Regions from separate parts of the Pseudomonas sp. MPDS genome, predicted to be linked through region 3. Evidence: predicted binding sites of a transcription regulator. Region 3 holds the regulator's gene; each other region holds the start of a gene.
What was found. The regulator FliA, encoded in region 3, starts transcription of late flagellar genes. The targets are predictions, from matches to a motif close to CTAAAGTTTNNNNNNNNNNNGCCGNTAA.
Positions count from the first base shown of each region.

Region 1: the regulator FliA is predicted to act here: its motif matches at 2,161-2,188, upstream of HQ912_RS26515 (methyl-accepting chemotaxis protein).
Region 2: the regulator FliA is predicted to act here: its motif matches at 1,311-1,338, upstream of HQ912_RS14460 (methyl-accepting chemotaxis protein).

Region 1 covers NZ_CP054128.1:5,971,243-5,976,537, forward strand. Annotated here, with positions in the region: gene HQ912_RS26495 (twin-arginine translocase TatA/TatE family subunit) at 1-181, shown strand, start outside; gene tatB (Sec-independent protein translocase protein TatB) at 192-611, shown strand; gene tatC (twin-arginine translocase subunit TatC) at 608-1,402, shown strand; gene HQ912_RS26510 (16S rRNA (uracil(1498)-N(3))-methyltransferase) at 1,399-2,106, shown strand; gene HQ912_RS26515 (methyl-accepting chemotaxis protein) at 2,241-4,148, shown strand; gene HQ912_RS26520 (chemotaxis protein CheW) at 4,296-4,763, opposite strand; gene HQ912_RS26525 (Hpt domain-containing protein) at 4,756-5,295, opposite strand, start outside.
Region 2 covers NZ_CP054128.1:3,283,178-3,288,472, reverse strand. Annotated here, with positions in the region: gene HQ912_RS14470 (DUF1294 domain-containing protein) at 1-361, opposite strand, end outside; gene HQ912_RS14465 (undecaprenyl-diphosphate phosphatase) at 358-1,188, opposite strand; gene HQ912_RS14460 (methyl-accepting chemotaxis protein) at 1,459-3,093, shown strand; gene HQ912_RS14455 (AraC family transcriptional regulator) at 3,083-3,976, opposite strand; gene HQ912_RS14450 (L-iditol 2-dehydrogenase) at 4,225-4,998, shown strand; gene HQ912_RS14445 (CAP domain-containing protein) at 5,192-5,295, shown strand, end outside.
Region 3 covers NZ_CP054128.1:4,560,784-4,566,078, forward strand. Annotated here, with positions in the region: gene HQ912_RS20015 (chemotaxis protein CheA) at 1-1,921, opposite strand, end outside; gene HQ912_RS20020 (protein phosphatase CheZ) at 1,949-2,734, opposite strand; gene HQ912_RS20025 (chemotaxis response regulator CheY) at 2,753-3,124, opposite strand; gene fliA (RNA polymerase sigma factor FliA) at 3,291-4,034, opposite strand; gene fleN (flagellar synthesis regulator FleN) at 4,031-4,861, opposite strand; gene flhF (flagellar biosynthesis protein FlhF) at 4,979-5,295, opposite strand, start outside.

The sequences.
Region 1 (5,295 bases), 1.4 Mb from region 3:
CAAGGGCTTTCGCAAGGCCATGAACGACGACGAAAAACCGGCCGACCCGGCAGCGACGCCCGCTCAACCAGCGCAGCCGAGCCAACCGGTTCACCCACAGGCCACTCAACCTGTGAATGCCCCGCACACCATCGATGTGCAGGCACAGAAAGTCGAAGAGCCGGCCCGCAAAGACTCGTGAGCACTGACTAATGTTTGGGATCAGCTTCACTGAACTGCTGCTCGTCGGCCTCGTCGCCCTGCTGGTACTGGGCCCCGAGCGGCTGCCGGGCGCTGCGCGCACCGCAGGTCTATGGATCGGGCGGCTCAAGCGCAGCTTCAATGCGATCAAACAGGAAGTTGAACGTGAAATCGGGGCCGACGACATTCGTCGGCAACTGCACAACGAACACATTCTGTCTCTGGAGCAGGAAGCGCGGAAAATCTTCACCCCGACCCAGCAGGAGCCGACACCGGTTCAGCCGGCGGTCGAGCCGACGATTGCCCCCCAGGCGCCGGTGGATGACACGCCGCCTGTAGCAGCCGCGCCCGCGAACCCCGTGGAGCCCGCCCCGACAGTGGCGGCACCAGCCGTTCCTAACGACCCTACTTTGCCGCCGCGAGCCCCATGAGCGATATTCCTGAAAACGACCAGCCGATGCCGCTGGTATCGCACCTCACCGAGTTGCGCACCCGCCTGTTGCGTTGCGTGGCGGCGATTTTCGTCATCTTCGCCGGGCTGTTTGCCTTCACCCAACAGATCTACACCTTCGTTTCCACACCGCTGCGCCAGTACCTGCCGGAAGGCGCGACGATGATCGCCACCGACGTGTCGTCACCGTTCCTGACGCCGCTCAAGCTGACGATGATGGTCTCGTTGTTCCTGGCGATCCCGGTGATCCTGCACCAGATCTGGGGCTTCATCGCGCCAGGCCTGTACAAGCATGAAAAACGCGTTGCCGTGCCGCTGCTGGTGTCCAGCATTCTGCTGTTCTACACCGGCATGGCCTTCGCCTACTTCTTCGTATTCCCGTTGATCTTCAAGTTCTTTGCCGCCGCCACTCCCGCGGGCGTGGAAATGATGACCGACATCACCAGCTACCTGGATTTCGTCATGACGCTGTTCTTCGCCTTCGGCGTGGCGTTCGAAATCCCAGTAGCCGTGGTACTGCTGGTGTGGATCGGCGTGGTCGACGTTGCGTACCTGAAGAAAATTCGTCCGTACGTGATCATCGGCTGCTTCGTGGTCGGCATGATCCTGACCCCGCCGGACATCTTCTCCCAGACCCTGCTCGCCGTGCCGATGTGGCTGCTGTTCGAGATCGGCATCCTGTTCGGCGGTCTGGTGCGCAAGCGCCGGGAAGAAGCAGACGATCAGCCGGTCGACGACCATAACGACCAGCCGCCAGCGACCCAAGCGTGAACCTGCTGCTGCTTGAAGAGGCCGACTTCATCGGGCCTGACCGCGTCGTGCTGAGCGATCGCCGCTTGACCCACATGCAGCAAGTGCACCGTAGCGCCGTCGGTGACAGCCTGCGGGTCGGGCGTATCGGCGGGTTGATGGGCACGGCCCAGGTGCTGCGCCTGGAAGCCCATGAAGCCGAACTGCAAGTGACACTCGACCAACCTGCGCCGGTCAAGCTGCCACTGACACTGGTGCTGGCCCTGCCTCGACCGAAAATGCTCCGGCGAGTGCTCCAGACCATCGCCAGCATGGGCGTGCCGCGCGTGGTACTGGTCAACAGTTACCGCGTGGAAAAGAGCTTCTGGCAGACCCCGTTCCTGGAGCCCGAGGCCATTCGCGAACAACTGATCCTTGGCCTGGAGCAGGCGCGCGACAGCGTGCTGCCGGAGATCATCATCGAAAAGCGCTTCAAGCCCTTCGTTGAAGACCGCCTGCCGGCCATGGCGAACGGCACCTGCGGTCTGGTCGGCCATCCGGGGAACTACCCCCCCTGCCCTCGCGCGCTGGACGAACCCGTGACCCTGGCCATCGGCCCCGAAGGCGGCTGGATTCCTTACGAAATCGACCTGCTGGCCAAGGCCGGACTGCAACCGGTACAACTGGGCGAACGCATCCTGCGCGTCGAAACCGCCGTTACCGCGCTGCTCGCACGGTTGTTCTGACCCCCTGCCGCTTGCCCGTTTTTTGTGGCGAGCGCCAGGATTCTCAGTTCATTTCTACAGATCCCTCCCGCCCCGCCGATACAGCTCCCATAAAACCAATTCAGTGCAGCAAGGGAGAAATCAGCATGTTCCGAATGCTTACCCAGAGTCTGGGAAACGTAAGCGTCAATCACAAACTCGGCTTCGGCTTCGGTCTGGTGCTATTTCTAACCTTGATGATCGCTTTCACCGGTTGGAGCGGCCTGGGCAATGTCATTAGCCGTGGCGACAAGCTGGGCTACATTTCCAGCCTGAACGAGTTGAGCAAGGACCTGCGCCTGGCACGCCTGGACTACTACACCACGCGGGGTGAAAACGGTCCGCAGGAAGTCAACGATCTGCTTGCCAAACTCGAGACCGGCCTGACCGCAGCCCGCCAGATGATCGAGCAGCCGGCCGACGTGGCGCTGATCGACAAACAACTGGCCGCTGTGGCCGAGTACAAAAGCGCCTTCGCCGAGATGGCCAGCGCCACCGTCAGTCGCGAAGATGCCCGCAGCAAACTCGGCGCCAGCGCCGACAACGCCGTGGCCCGCGTCGCCGAGGTTGAAAAAGCCACGCTGCAAAGCGAGAACGTCGCCCAATTCAACAGCGTGGTATCCCTGAGCAAGGCGATCCAGCAAGCGCGTTATCAGGTTCGCGGCTACACCTACAGCGGTAAGAACGAAGCCCAGCAACCGGCCCTTGACGCCATTACCGATGCCCTCAAACTTCTCGCACGCCTACCGGCGCAGTTGCCTGAGGAGCACTCCGCCAACCTGCAGCAAGCCAGCGATTCGATCAACGCCTACCGTGCGGCGGTCAGTCAGTTTCGCGATTCCCAGCTTGATACCGCCGCGGCGCTCAAGCGCATGACCGAGCAAGGCGAAGTATTGCTTGAGTCCAGCAAAAGCCTGACCGTGTCCCAGACCGCCGTGCGCGACCAGGACGCCGCCCAGGCCAAGACCGTCCTGGTATCGGCTGCCGTGCTGGCCATGTTGTTCGGCGTGATCGCAGCATTGGTCATCACCCGGCAGATCGTCGGCCCGCTGGACCAGACCCTCAAAGTCGCCGAGCGCATTGCCGCGGGCGACCTGACCCACAACCTCACCTCCGAGCGCCGCGACGAACTCGGTCAATTGCAGCGCGCCATGCAGAGCATGACCGTGGGCCTGCGGCAGTTGATCGGCGGCATCAGCGACGGCGTTACACAAATCGCCAGCGCCGCCGAACAACTCTCGGCCGTGACCGAGCAGACCAGCGCCGGGGTCAACAGCCAGAAAGTGGAAACCGACCAGGTCGCCACCGCCATGCACGAAATGACCGCCACGGTGCAGGAAGTGGCGCGCAATGCCGAGGAAGCTTCCGAAGCGGCCGTCGCGGCTGACCAGCAGGCACGCGAGGGTGAAAAAGTGGTCGGCGAAGCCATCGCCCAGATCGAACGCCTGGCCCTCGAAGTGGGTAACTCCACCACAGCCATGGGCGACCTCAAGCGCGAAAGCGACAAAATCGGCAGCGTGCTGGACGTGATCAAGTCCGTAGCCCAGCAAACCAACCTGCTGGCCCTCAACGCGGCCATCGAAGCGGCCCGTGCGGGCGAAGCCGGACGTGGTTTCGCGGTGGTGGCTGACGAGGTCCGCAGCCTGGCCCAGCGCACCCAGAAGTCCACAGAAGAAATCGAAGAACTGATCGTCGGCCTGCAGTCAGGCACCGAGCAGGTCGCGACCATCATGGACAACAGCCGCAGCCTGACCGACAACAGCGTCGAACTGACCCGCCGCGCCGGTGGATCCCTGGAAAACATCACCCGCACGGTCTCGGCCATTCAGTCGATGAACCAGCAGATCGCCGCTGCGGCCGAGCAGCAGAGTGCCGTGGCCGAGGAGATCAACCGCAGCGTGCTGAATGTGCGCGATGTGTCGGAGCAAACTGCGTCGTCCAGTGAAGAGACGGCCGCTTCGAGCGCTGAATTGGCCCGGTTGGGGGTTCATTTGCAGACGTTGGTGGGGCGGTTCAGGGTTTGATGACTTGGGACTGCTTACTTGAGTTTTGTGTGTATATCCGTTGCTGCGGTAACGGCGGCAATGGATATGTACTCAGTCAACAAAACCCTGGCCGGCTATCAGCCCGACTTCGCGAGCAAGCCCGCCCCCACAGGTACCGTGTCTGACCTAGCTTTTTGCCAACCCCGAGGCAACGACCAACTCTTCCAGGGCCAACAAATCCGGCACCTTCGCCACATGCTCGCCCACTTGTACCGCCGCCTGTTCCAGCCCACACAGCGGTACATCGACGTAGCTCAGCTGGGTGTCGAGTTTGTAGGAACGCGGGATACCCTGGACCAGCAGCGCAATGAACCGCAACTCCGGGCGCCCGCCCAGTGCATTGAGCACGACGATGCGCGCACGCTCGCCGATCACGGTTTTCTGGCCGCAGGCCGACTCGAAACTCAGCAACGGGATTTGCCGTTCGCGCCAGCTCACCCAACCCAGGAACCACGGCGGAGTGTCCATATCGAACGCGCTGCTCTGGTAGTCGATCAGCTCGGCCACGGCCACGTTGGGTAAAATCAGGTGCCGGTCGGCCAGGGGTAGCAGCAGCCCAGTGATGTGCCCGGTACGCGGGTGAAGGTCATGCATGGGTTTTGCTCCAGCGGGCGATGCTGTCGAGCAGCACCGATTCCTGGTACGGCTTGCCCAGGTAGTCGTTGACGCCGATGGCCATGGCGCGGTCGCGGTGTTTCTGGCCGGTGCGGGAGGTGATCATGATGATCGGCAGGTGGGCCAGGCGCGGGTCATTGCGTACTTGCGTGGCCACTTCGAAGCCGTCCATGCGCGGCATTTCGATGTCCAGCAACATCAGGTCGGGGGAGTGTTCGGCCAGCAGCGCCATGGCATCCACGCCATCCTTGGCGGTGAGCACGTGCATGCCGTGGCGCTCCAGCAGGCGGCTGGTGACCTTGCGGACCGTCACCGAGTCGTCCACCACCAGCACCAGCAATGCTCGCGGGTGTTCGCCCTCGCCTTGCGCCGCTGCCGGGCGGCGTGGGACCTGATGAGGCAAGGCGCGGATCGGCGCCAACAGGTCGAGAATCAACACCACCCGGCCATCGCCCAGGATCGTCGCCCCCGACAAGCCCTGCACCGCCGAAAATTGCGGGCCGAGGCTCTT
Region 2 (5,295 bases), 1.3 Mb from region 3:
ACACCTGGTGCAGCAACACGATGAACCAGAACACCACCTGAAACGACACCTTGCGAGTCTTGTGGCGAAACACTTGCTGAGCCAACAACGCCCCGGGCCAGCCCCCGGCCAGCTCCACGGCGTGCAATACGTTTTCCGGGGTGCGCCAGGCGTCAGCGCGGGCCTTGCGCTTGTCGCTCCAGTACAACAGAAACGCCACCACGCTGACGAGCCCGTAGGCCGTCAGCGGCACCCAGGACTCCGCACGCAATCCGAGCAAAAGTGATCCGAGCAGCGGCAAGGCGCACACCAGCGCAAATACCACGAGCTTGAGCCGCAAACTCTGCACGGCTGGGCCCGGCTCACGGCCTGGACGGCTCATGGCTGGGCCGCCGTCCAGTCCACCCAACCGAATTGCCAGGTGGCCAGAATCAACAGGCCGAAAGCGATCCGGTACCAGGCAAATACGGCGTAACTGTGGCTGGCGATGAACAGCAACAAGCCCCTGACCGCGATCATGGCGAAAATGAACGCCGTGACGAAGCCGATGGCGAACACCGGAAAATCCGCCGGCACAAACAGCTCGCGATATTTATAGCCGGAGTAGACCGCCGCGCCGACCATGGTTGGCATCGCCAGGAAGAATGAAAACTCGGTCGCGGTCTTGCGCGACAGCCCGAACAGCAAGCCACCGATGATGGTCGAACCTGAGCGGGAGGTGCCGGGAATCATCGCAAGGCACTGGGCGAAGCCGACTTTCAGTGCATCCTTCCAGGTGATGTCGTCTACCGTTTCGGCGTGCACTGTGTGCTGGCGCTTCTCGGCCCAGAGCATCACGAAACCGCCCAGCACCAACGCCATGGCCACCGTGATCGGGTTGAACAGGTATTCATGGATCAGGTCTGCAAACAACACGCCCAATACCACAGCGGGCATGAAGGCAATCAGCAGGTTGGCCGTAAACCGACGAGCGCTGGGCTGGGTGCGCAAGCCCAGTACTACGTCGAAGATCTTGCGCCGAAACTCCCACACCACCGCCAGGATCGCCCCGAGCTGGATAATGATGTTGAACGCCATCGCGCGCTCGCCGCCGAACTCGAGCAAGTCCGCGACAATGATCTGGTGCCCCGTACTGGAGATCGGCAGAAACTCCGTCAAGCCTTCTACCACGCCAAGAATCAGTGCCTGAAAGGCGGTCCACAAATCCATTCATCCCCCAAAAGACTATGCTTGCGCACGTCTCATCAAAATTTAAGCGTTATGCAGGTGTAAACAGCAGGCGCACGGTGACTGCGATTTCTCAAAAAAACCAATGAAAAAACCGGAACAGGCTCAGGTTTTGCGCCGCGGGGCCGAAATCCTATCAGACAAGCCCTGATAACGCTGCCGCGTTATGACTCAGGACACAAAGGCATACCCGCCCGACGCCAGACTCAGGCGGCCGCAGATGACAAGAATAAGAAACCGGAGTGACAGCGTATGAATAGCTTGCGCAGTGTGTCGATCAGCCGACGCTTGTGGCTCATCTTGGTCGTGTCCATCGTGATGTTGTTCACGTTAGGCGCGTTCATGCTTAAGCAGATCCACACCGACCTGTATCAGGCCAAGGTGCAGAAAACCCAGCATGTGGTCCAGACTGCCAGCGGTGTGCTGAGCTACTACCATGGTCTGGAAACGGCTGGCACCCTGACTCGCGAGGTTGCGCAGAAGCAGGCCCTTAGCGCGGTGCGCGGCTTGCGCTATGACCAGAGTGACTACTTCTGGATCAATGACCTGACGCCTGTGATGGTCATGCACCCGACCAACCCGAAACTCGAAGGCCAGAACCTCTCGGCGATTCGCGACCCGAATGGTTTTGCGCTGTTCAACGAGATGGTCGCCATTGCCAAGGCCAAGGGCGCCGGGATGGTGGATTACCTCTGGCCGAAACCGGGCGCCGAGGCGCCGGTGGCGAAAACCTCTTACGTCAAACTGTTCGAGCCGTGGGGCTGGATCATCGGTTCAGGCGTGTATGTCGATGACGTGGAGGCCGAATTCCGCTCTCAAGTGATCAAGGCTTCGCTGATCGGCCTGGCGATCACCCTGCTCATGGGCCTGCTCCTGACCCTGATCGTGCGCAGCATCGTTCGGCCGTTGCAGGAAACGGTCAATGCCATGGCCAACATTGCCAGCGGTGAAAGCGACCTGACCCGCACCCTCGACACCCACGGCCAGGATGAAGTGACGCAACTGGCCCGGCATTTCAATGCCTTTACCGCCAAACTGCGCGAAGTAGTCAGCCAGTTGCAGGACTCGGCCAGGGCCCTGGGGCAATCGTCCAACGACCTGGGTAACGACGCCGCCCAAGCCCAGGAGCGCAGCCAGCAACAATCGCAACAGATGGAACTGGTGGCGACTGCGATCAACGAAGTGACCTACGGCGTGCAAGACGTCGCCAAGAATGCCGAACACGCCGCCAGCGAAATGCGCGACGCCGAATCCCAGGCCCAGCAGGGCCAGGTGAATATCGATGGCAGCTTGCAGCAGATTGACCGACTGTCCCAGACCATTGATCAGGCGGTCGAGGTGATTCGTACCCTGGCCAGCGAAAGCACCCAGATCGGCAGTGTGCTGGAGGTGATCCGCTCCATTGCCGAGCAGACCAACCTGCTGGCCCTCAACGCCGCGATCGAAGCGGCCCGCGCCGGTGAACAAGGTCGGGGCTTTGCCGTGGTGGCCGATGAAGTGCGGCTGCTGGCCCAGCGCACGCAGAAGTCCACCGCCGAGATCCAGGCGATGATCGAACGCTTGCAGAACCACTCCGAAGCGGCGGTGAAAGTCATCAGCGACAGCAGCCGTGCTTCGCAATTGACCATTGAACAAGCCGGGCTGGCCGGCGCCAGCCTCAACGCCATCGGTCAGGCCCTGCGCAATCTCAACAGCCTGAACGCCTCCATCGCCAGCGCCACGCTGCAACAGGCCCATGTGGTGGAAGACATCAATCAGAACGTGACCCAGGCCGCCGGCCTCTCCCACAGCACCGCCCTGGCGGCTGAACAATCGAGCCTGGCGAGTACCCGTCTCAAGTCGCTGAGTGAGCAATTGAACGGGTTGCTGAAGCAGTTCAGGGTCTAGCTGATCGATACTCGCTGGGCGTCTGGTGCATCTCAATGCGAAAGTGCCGATTGAAGTTGGACAGGTTGTTGTAACCCACCTCAAAACAGATATCGGTCACCGGCATTTCACTGTGCAACAGCAACCGGCAGGCTCGCTGGACTCGGAGCTTGCGCATCAGGTCAATGAAACCGTGTCCGGTGATGCGTTTGAAGAAACGCGAAAAACCGGGCTCGCTCATGCCCAGTTGCCGAGCAATCACCGACAGGCGCAGGTCACCCGTGAGTTCAGTCTGCAGGTACTCGAAGGCCTTGTGGATGCGTTCGGAACTGCGGGCATCCAGACTGGGTGCATAACAAGGGCTGGCCAGGCACTGGGCCTGCTCCTGCGGGGCGAGATTGAGTGTGTTGAGCAGTTGGAGAAACAATGCCAGCCGCCCGAGTCCCTGGGCCGGGCCGATGCTCTCCAACAGCCTTGCGGCGTTCACCGCGGTGTCGCCGCTGAAGACCAGACCTCGTCGTGCCCTTTCGAACAGCGGCTGTAAATCCCCGAGTTCAGGTAGCGTCCGGCGCAGGCTCAACAGCGTTGCGCCATCGAATTGCAGCACCACGTCCCTTCCAGCCAGGTACTCGCCCGGGGCCAGGTCGCCCATCCAATCGTGGGGCAAGCCCGGGCCGATCATCGCCACGTGGCCGGGGCCGAATGGACCAATATAATCGCCCGCCAGCAATTTACCGCTGCCCCGACGAATGAGATGGATCTCGAATTCGGGATGGTGGTTCCAGCGCGCCAGCGGATACGGATAGTCGTGCTCATACCAGCGAAAACTGTGCTCGGGCTCAGGCAGGATGACTTCAAGTTCGGCGGGTGGCTGCTCGAACAGGGGCGTTGGGTGATCAGGCATGTCGCGCGTCTCTATCGCTGTAGGCAGCACCTTACGCTCGGCGCGCACCGGTTCACCAGCCCTGACCTGATCGTCCACCGATACTTTTTTAACCCGGCCAAGGGACACGTCACGGCGTTAAAAAAAGTACCAGCCGATGATCCCTCCTGCGTTTGTCCGGCGCCAATGGCGCTGCTGTAATCGGCACGTCATTGATGGTGAGCCGCGCTCCCCTGCTGTTTATTTTGTCATTCGAGACAGGACAACCCATGAAACGACTGGAAGGAAAAAGCGCCCTGGTCACCGGTGCTGCCCGTGGTATTGGCAGGACGTTCGCCCAGGCCTATATCAACGAAGGGGCTACTGTGGCGATTGCCGATATCGATCTTGGAAGCGCCCAAGCCACCGCCGCCGAACTGGGCGACAGCGCCTACGCGGTCAAAATGGACGTCACTGAACAAGCTTCGATTGACCAGGCCATCGAGGCGGTCGTGGCCCGGACGGGCAAGCTCGATATCCTCGTCAATAACGCAGCGCTTTTCGACCTGGCGCCTATCGTGGAGATTACGCGCCAAAGCTACGAACGGCTGTTTTGCATCAATGTCGCCGGCACACTGTTCACGCTGCAGGCCGCCGCCCGGCAGATGATCCGCCAGGGGCATGGCGGCAAAATCATCAACATGGCCAGCCAGGCCGGCCGACGTGGAGAAGCTCTGGTGGCGGTGTATTGCGCCACCAAGGCTGCGGTGATCAGCCTGACCCAGTCGGCCGGCCTTGATTTGATCAAGCATCGAATCAACGTCAACGCCATTGCCCCTGGTGTGGTGGAGGGTGAGCACTGGGATGGTGTGGATGCGCTGTTCGCCCATCATGAAAACCTGCCCCTGGGAGAGAAAAAGCGTCAGGTCGGCGCGCAAGTGCCCTATGGCCGGATGGGCACCGCGCAGGATCTGGTGGGGATGGCGATATTCCTGGCCTCGGCGGAGAGCGAATATGTGGTAGCACAGACTTATAACGTCGATGGCGGGAACTGGATGAGCTGATAATTCGCAAGTTTTGCCCTTGAATCGACGGAGATGGACTTATTTGCCTGAAAATTGATCCCACTACTTGAGGATTGTCCCAAACGGTACCCAACGGTGCCGTTGCAAGGGATTTCAAGAGAGCGTGAATACCGTTGCCCCAGCCGGGCAAAAATTGCGCATCATAGGCGCCGTCCGCTCAAGGGAGATTTACATGCGTGCCATTTCATCCGTCATGCGTCTTATCGGGCTGTCGCTGGGGCTGGCCTTCGCCACCAGTGTCCTGGCCACCGAAGAGACGCAACTGGTCGAGTCCAT
Region 3 (5,295 bases):
AGATTTCGTTGACATTGACCAGCGGGAAGGCGAATGCCTGGTTGCCCAGCATCACCATCAGGGTCGGCATGATCGCCAGGGTCAGCGGGACCTTGATGACGATTTTCGAGCCCTGGCCCTTGGTCGAGTAGATGTTGATCGAACCGTTGAGCTGGGAAATCTTGGTTTTCACCACATCCATGCCCACGCCACGGCCCGACACGTCGGAAATCTCGGTCTTGGTCGAGAACCCCGGGGCGAAGATCAGGTTGTAGCACTCGGTGTCGCTCAGGCGGTCGGCGGCATCCTTGTCCATCACACCGCGCTTCACCGCGATGGAGCGCAGTACGTTCGGGTCCATGCCTTTGCCGTCGTCGGAGATCGACAGCAGGATGTGGTCGCCTTCCTGCTCGGCGGCCAATACCACCTTGCCGCTGCGGGGCTTGCCTGACTCTTCGCGCTCTTGCGGCGACTCGATACCGTGGTCGACCGCGTTGCGCACCAAGTGGACCAGTGGATCGGCCAGAGCCTCGACCAGGTTCTTGTCCAGGTCGGTCTCTTCGCCCACTAGTTCCAGGTTGATTTCTTTCTTGAGCTGGCGCGCCAGGTCGCGAACCAGGCGCGGAAAGCGCCCGAAGACTTTCTTGATCGGCTGCATCCGGGTCTTCATGACCGCCGTCTGCAAGTCAGCCGTGACCACGTCCAGGTTCGACACGGCCTTGGCCATGGCTTCGTCCTGGCTGTTGAGGCCCAGGCGCACCAGGCGGTTACGCACCAGCACCAGTTCGCCGACCATGTTCATGATCTCGTCCAGGCGAGCGGTGTCGACCCGTACAGTGGTCTCGGCTTCGCTGGCCGGCTTTTCCGCCGGCGCGGCCGCCGGTGCGCGGGCTGGCGCCGGGGCGGCGGCAGCAGGCTTGGGTGTCTCAGCCTTCGGTTCCGGTGCCTTGGCGGCGGGTTTGGCCGCGGCCTTCTCCGCTGGCGCAGCCGCTGTGGCAGTGGCGGCAGGCGCAGTGGCTGTTGAGGCGGTGCCGACTTCGCTGAACTTGCCCTTGCCGTGCAGTTCGTCGAGCAGTGATTCGAATTCGTGATCGCTGATCAGGTCGCTGCCCGCTGCGGCGGCGGCAGGCTTGGCTGGGGTCGGCGCGGAGGCGATAGCCGAATCCAGTGCGTCCACGGCGAAGTTACCCTTGCCGTGCAACTGATCGAGCAAAGCCTCGAACTCATCGTCGGTGATATCGGAGTTGTCGCCCGCCGCTTTCGGGGCGGCCGGAGCACTCGGGGGGGCGACGGCATCCACGGCGAACTGGCCCTTGCCGTGAAGCTGATCGAGCAGCGACTCGAACTCGGCGTCGGTGATTTCATCGCTGGCGGCGGCATCGGCGGCCGGCGCAGCCGGGGCAGCAGGCGCTGCCGGAGCCTGGGCTTGAGCCTTGACGGCGTTCAGCGAGTCCAGCAGTTGTTCGAATTCGTTATCGGTGATGTCGCCTGATTCCTCGGCGACCGGTTCCTCAACCACTGGCGCGGCTACCGGTGCAGCTTCGTCAGCCGACTGCGGCTCGGCCAGGCGCGACAGCGCGGCGAGCAGCTCAGGCGTAGCAGCGGTGATCGGCGAGCGCTCGCGCACTTCACTGAACATGCTGTTGACCGCATCCAGCGCTTCGAGCACCACGTCCATCAATTCCGAGTCAACGCGACGCTCACCCTTGCGCAGGATGTCGAACACGTTTTCGGCAATGTGACAGCACTCCACCAGCTCATTGAGCTGGAGGAAGCCGGCGCCTCCTTTTACAGTGTGGAAACCGCGAAAAATTGCATTGAGCAGATCCGCATCATCAGGTCGGCTTTCCAGCTCGACCAGCTGTTCGGACAGTTGCTCTAGAATCTCGCCGGCCTCAACCAGGAAATCCTGAAGGATCTCTTCATCGGCGCCGAAGCTCATTAATGGGTGCTCCTAGAGGTCTAAAACCTAAAATCCAAGGCTGGACAGCAAATCGTCCACATCGTCCTGACCGGACACAACGTCTTCTCTTTTATCGGCATGAATTTGCGGACCTTCACCCTGAGAGAGATGTTTTTGTGGATCTTTTTCAGCGAGCATCGCTTCACGGTCGTGTTCGATGCCTGCAAAGCGGTCTACCTGGCTGGCCATCAACACCAGTTTGAGCAGGTTGCTTTCCACTTCGGTGACCAGTTGGGTCACCCGCTTGATCACCTGGCCGGTCAGGTCTTGATAGTCCTGAGCCAGCAGAATGTCGTTGAGGTTGCTCGCCACGGCGCGGTTCTCAGCGCTACTGCGCGTCAGGAAACCGTCGACCCGACGGGCCAGCTCGCGAAACTCTTCAGCCCCGACTTCGCGCCGCATGAAGCGACCCCAGTCGGTGCTCAAGGCCTGGGCTTCATCGCTCAGGCCATTGACCAGCGGCGTTGCGTTCTCCACCAGGTCCATGGTGCGGTTGGCCGCGGCCTCGGTCAGCTTGACCACATAACCCAGACGCTCGGTCGCGTCGGTGATCTGCGAGACCTCCTCGGCCTGCGGCATGTTCGGATCGATCTGAAAATTGACAATCGCGCTGTGCAGTTCACGCGTGAGCTTGCCCACTTCCTGATACAGACCGCGGTCACGGGTCTGGTTGAGCTCATGGATCATTTGAACCGCATCGCCAAAGCGGCCTTTCTCAAGGCTGTCGACCAGTTCGCGGGCATGTTTTTTCAGGGTCGATTCGAAATCACCCATTGAAGATTCGTTATCCATAGCTCCCCCGTGGCGCCGTTAACCGATGCGTTCGAAGATTTTTTCGATCTTCTCTTTCAACGCCTGGGCCGTGAAGGGTTTGACCACGTAGCCGTTCACACCGGCCTGGGCCGCTTCGATGATCTGCTCGCGCTTGGCTTCGGCAGTGACCATCAGCACCGGAAGGTGCTTGAGTTTTTCGTCGGCGCGCACATGGCGCAGCAAGTCGATACCGGTCATGCCGGGCATGTTCCAGTCAGTCACCAGAAAGTCGATGCTTCCGCTGTTGAGAACCGGAATGGCAGTGGTGCCATCGTCGGCCTCGACCGTGTTGGTGAACCCAAGGTCACGCAACAGGTTTTTTATGATCCGCCGCATCGTTGAGAAGTCATCAACGATGAGGATTTTCATGTTCTTGTCCAATTCGACCTCCAAGCAGTCTTAAACGCGCCCAGCACCTGAACGCGCCATTTCAATCAATCCGGCACAACACTCGACAACGGTCTGGAGGACAACAGAGAAAGACTGGCTCAGCACATGCCAGGCCAGCCTCGTTCGCAGTGTCCCCACACTGCTGTCAGCGCGCTCGCCACTCCCCCAAACGCCCCCGCAAACGGGCCGCGCACTGGCTGTGTAACTGGCTGACCCGCGATTCGCTGACACCCAGGACCTCACCGATTTCCTTGAGGTTCAGCTCTTCGTCGTAGTACAGCGCCAAGACCAGTCGCTCACGCTCCGGCAAATTGGCAATCGCATCCGCCAGCGCGCTCTGGAAACGCTCATCTTCCAGGTCACGCGATGGCTCCATGTGAGCACTCGCGCCGTCCTCGTGCAGCCCTTCGTGTTCGCCGTCCTGCAGCAGGTCGTCGAAACTGAACAGGCGACTGCCCAAGGTATCGTTCAAAATCCCGTAATAATCATCGAGACTCAATTGGAGTTCGGCCGCAACCTCGTGATCTTTAGCGTCACGCCCGGTTTTAGCTTCAATGGCGCGAATGGCGTCACTGACCATGCGGGTATTGCGATGCACCGAACGCGGCGCCCAATCACCCTTACGGACTTCATCGAGCATCGCCCCGCGAATGCGAATACCGGCATAGGTCTCGAAACTGGCGCCCTTGCTCGCGTCGTATTTGTTCGACACTTCGAGCAGGCCGATCATGCCCGCCTGGATCAGGTCTTCAACCTGGACACTGGCCGGCAAGCGCGCCAGCAAGTGATAGGCGATACGCTTGACCAGAGGCGCGTATCGCTCAATCAATTCGTACTGGGCGTCCCGTGCCGATTTCTTGTAGAGATGGTTGTAACCGCTGGCTGTCATAACACGGGCCCTGCTGTTTGTTGCACGAGACGCTCGACGAAAAACTCCAGATGCCCGCGAGGGTTGGCTGGCAGTGGCCAGGTATCAACCTTCTGGGCAATAGCCTTGAACGCCAGTGCGCATTTGGAACGGGGAAAGGCTTCATAAACCGCACGTTGCTTCTGGACGGCCTTGCGTACGCTTTCGTCGTAGGGCACAGCGCCGACGTATTGTAGGGCGACGTCCAGGAAACGATCCGTGACCTTTGTCAACTTGGCGAACAGGTTGCGACCTTCCTGCGGGCTCTGGGCCATGTTGGCCAGGACGCGGAAGCGGTTCATGCCGTAGTCACGGTTCAATAACTTGATCAGGGCATAGGCGTCGGTGATGGACGTCGGTTCGTCGCAGACCACCAGCAAGACTTCCTGGGCAGCGCGTACGAAACTGACGACCGAATCACCGATACCGGCAGCGGTGTCGATCACCAGCACATCGAGGTTGTCACCGATGTCGCTGAAGGCCTGGATCAGGCCGGCGTGTTGAGCCGGGGTCAGGTGAACCATGCTCTGGGTGCCCGAGGCAGCCGGCACGATGCGAATCCCGCCCGGCCCTTGCAGCAGCACGTCGCGCAGTTCGCAGCGGCCCTCTATCACGTCCGCCAGCGTGCGCTTGGGCGTGAGCCCCAGCAGCACGTCGACGTTCGCCAGGCCCAGGTCGGCGTCCAGCAGCATGACCCGTCGGCCAAGCTCTGCCAGAGCCAGGGACAAGTTCACTGACACGTTAGTCTTGCCGACGCCACCTTTGCCGCCGGTCACCGCGATCACCTGTACGGGATGCATGCTGCCCATGTTCGTTCTTTACCTTGTCTTACTTAGACGGAGGCCACATTACTGGCTGCGCGCTCGCATGAAGGAACAATGCATGGCAGACCATCGATGTAGGTACAAAAAATATTCATGATTACCTCAGCCGACCTGCTTGGTCGGGCTGTGGTAGATATCAGCGAACATATCAGCCATGGCTTCTTCGCTGGGTTCTTCCTGCATTTGCACACTCACGGCACGACTGACCAGTTGATGACGGCGCGGCAGATGCAAATCATCCGGGATCCGCGGCCCGTCGGTCAGGTAGGCCACCGGTAAATCATGACCGATCGCCAGGCTCAACACCTCGCCCAGGCTTGCCGTTTCGTCCAGCTTAGTCAGGATGCAGCCGGCCAGCCCGCAGCGTTTGTAGCTGTGGTATGCGGCGGTTAGAACCTGTTTCTGGCTGGTGGTTGCCA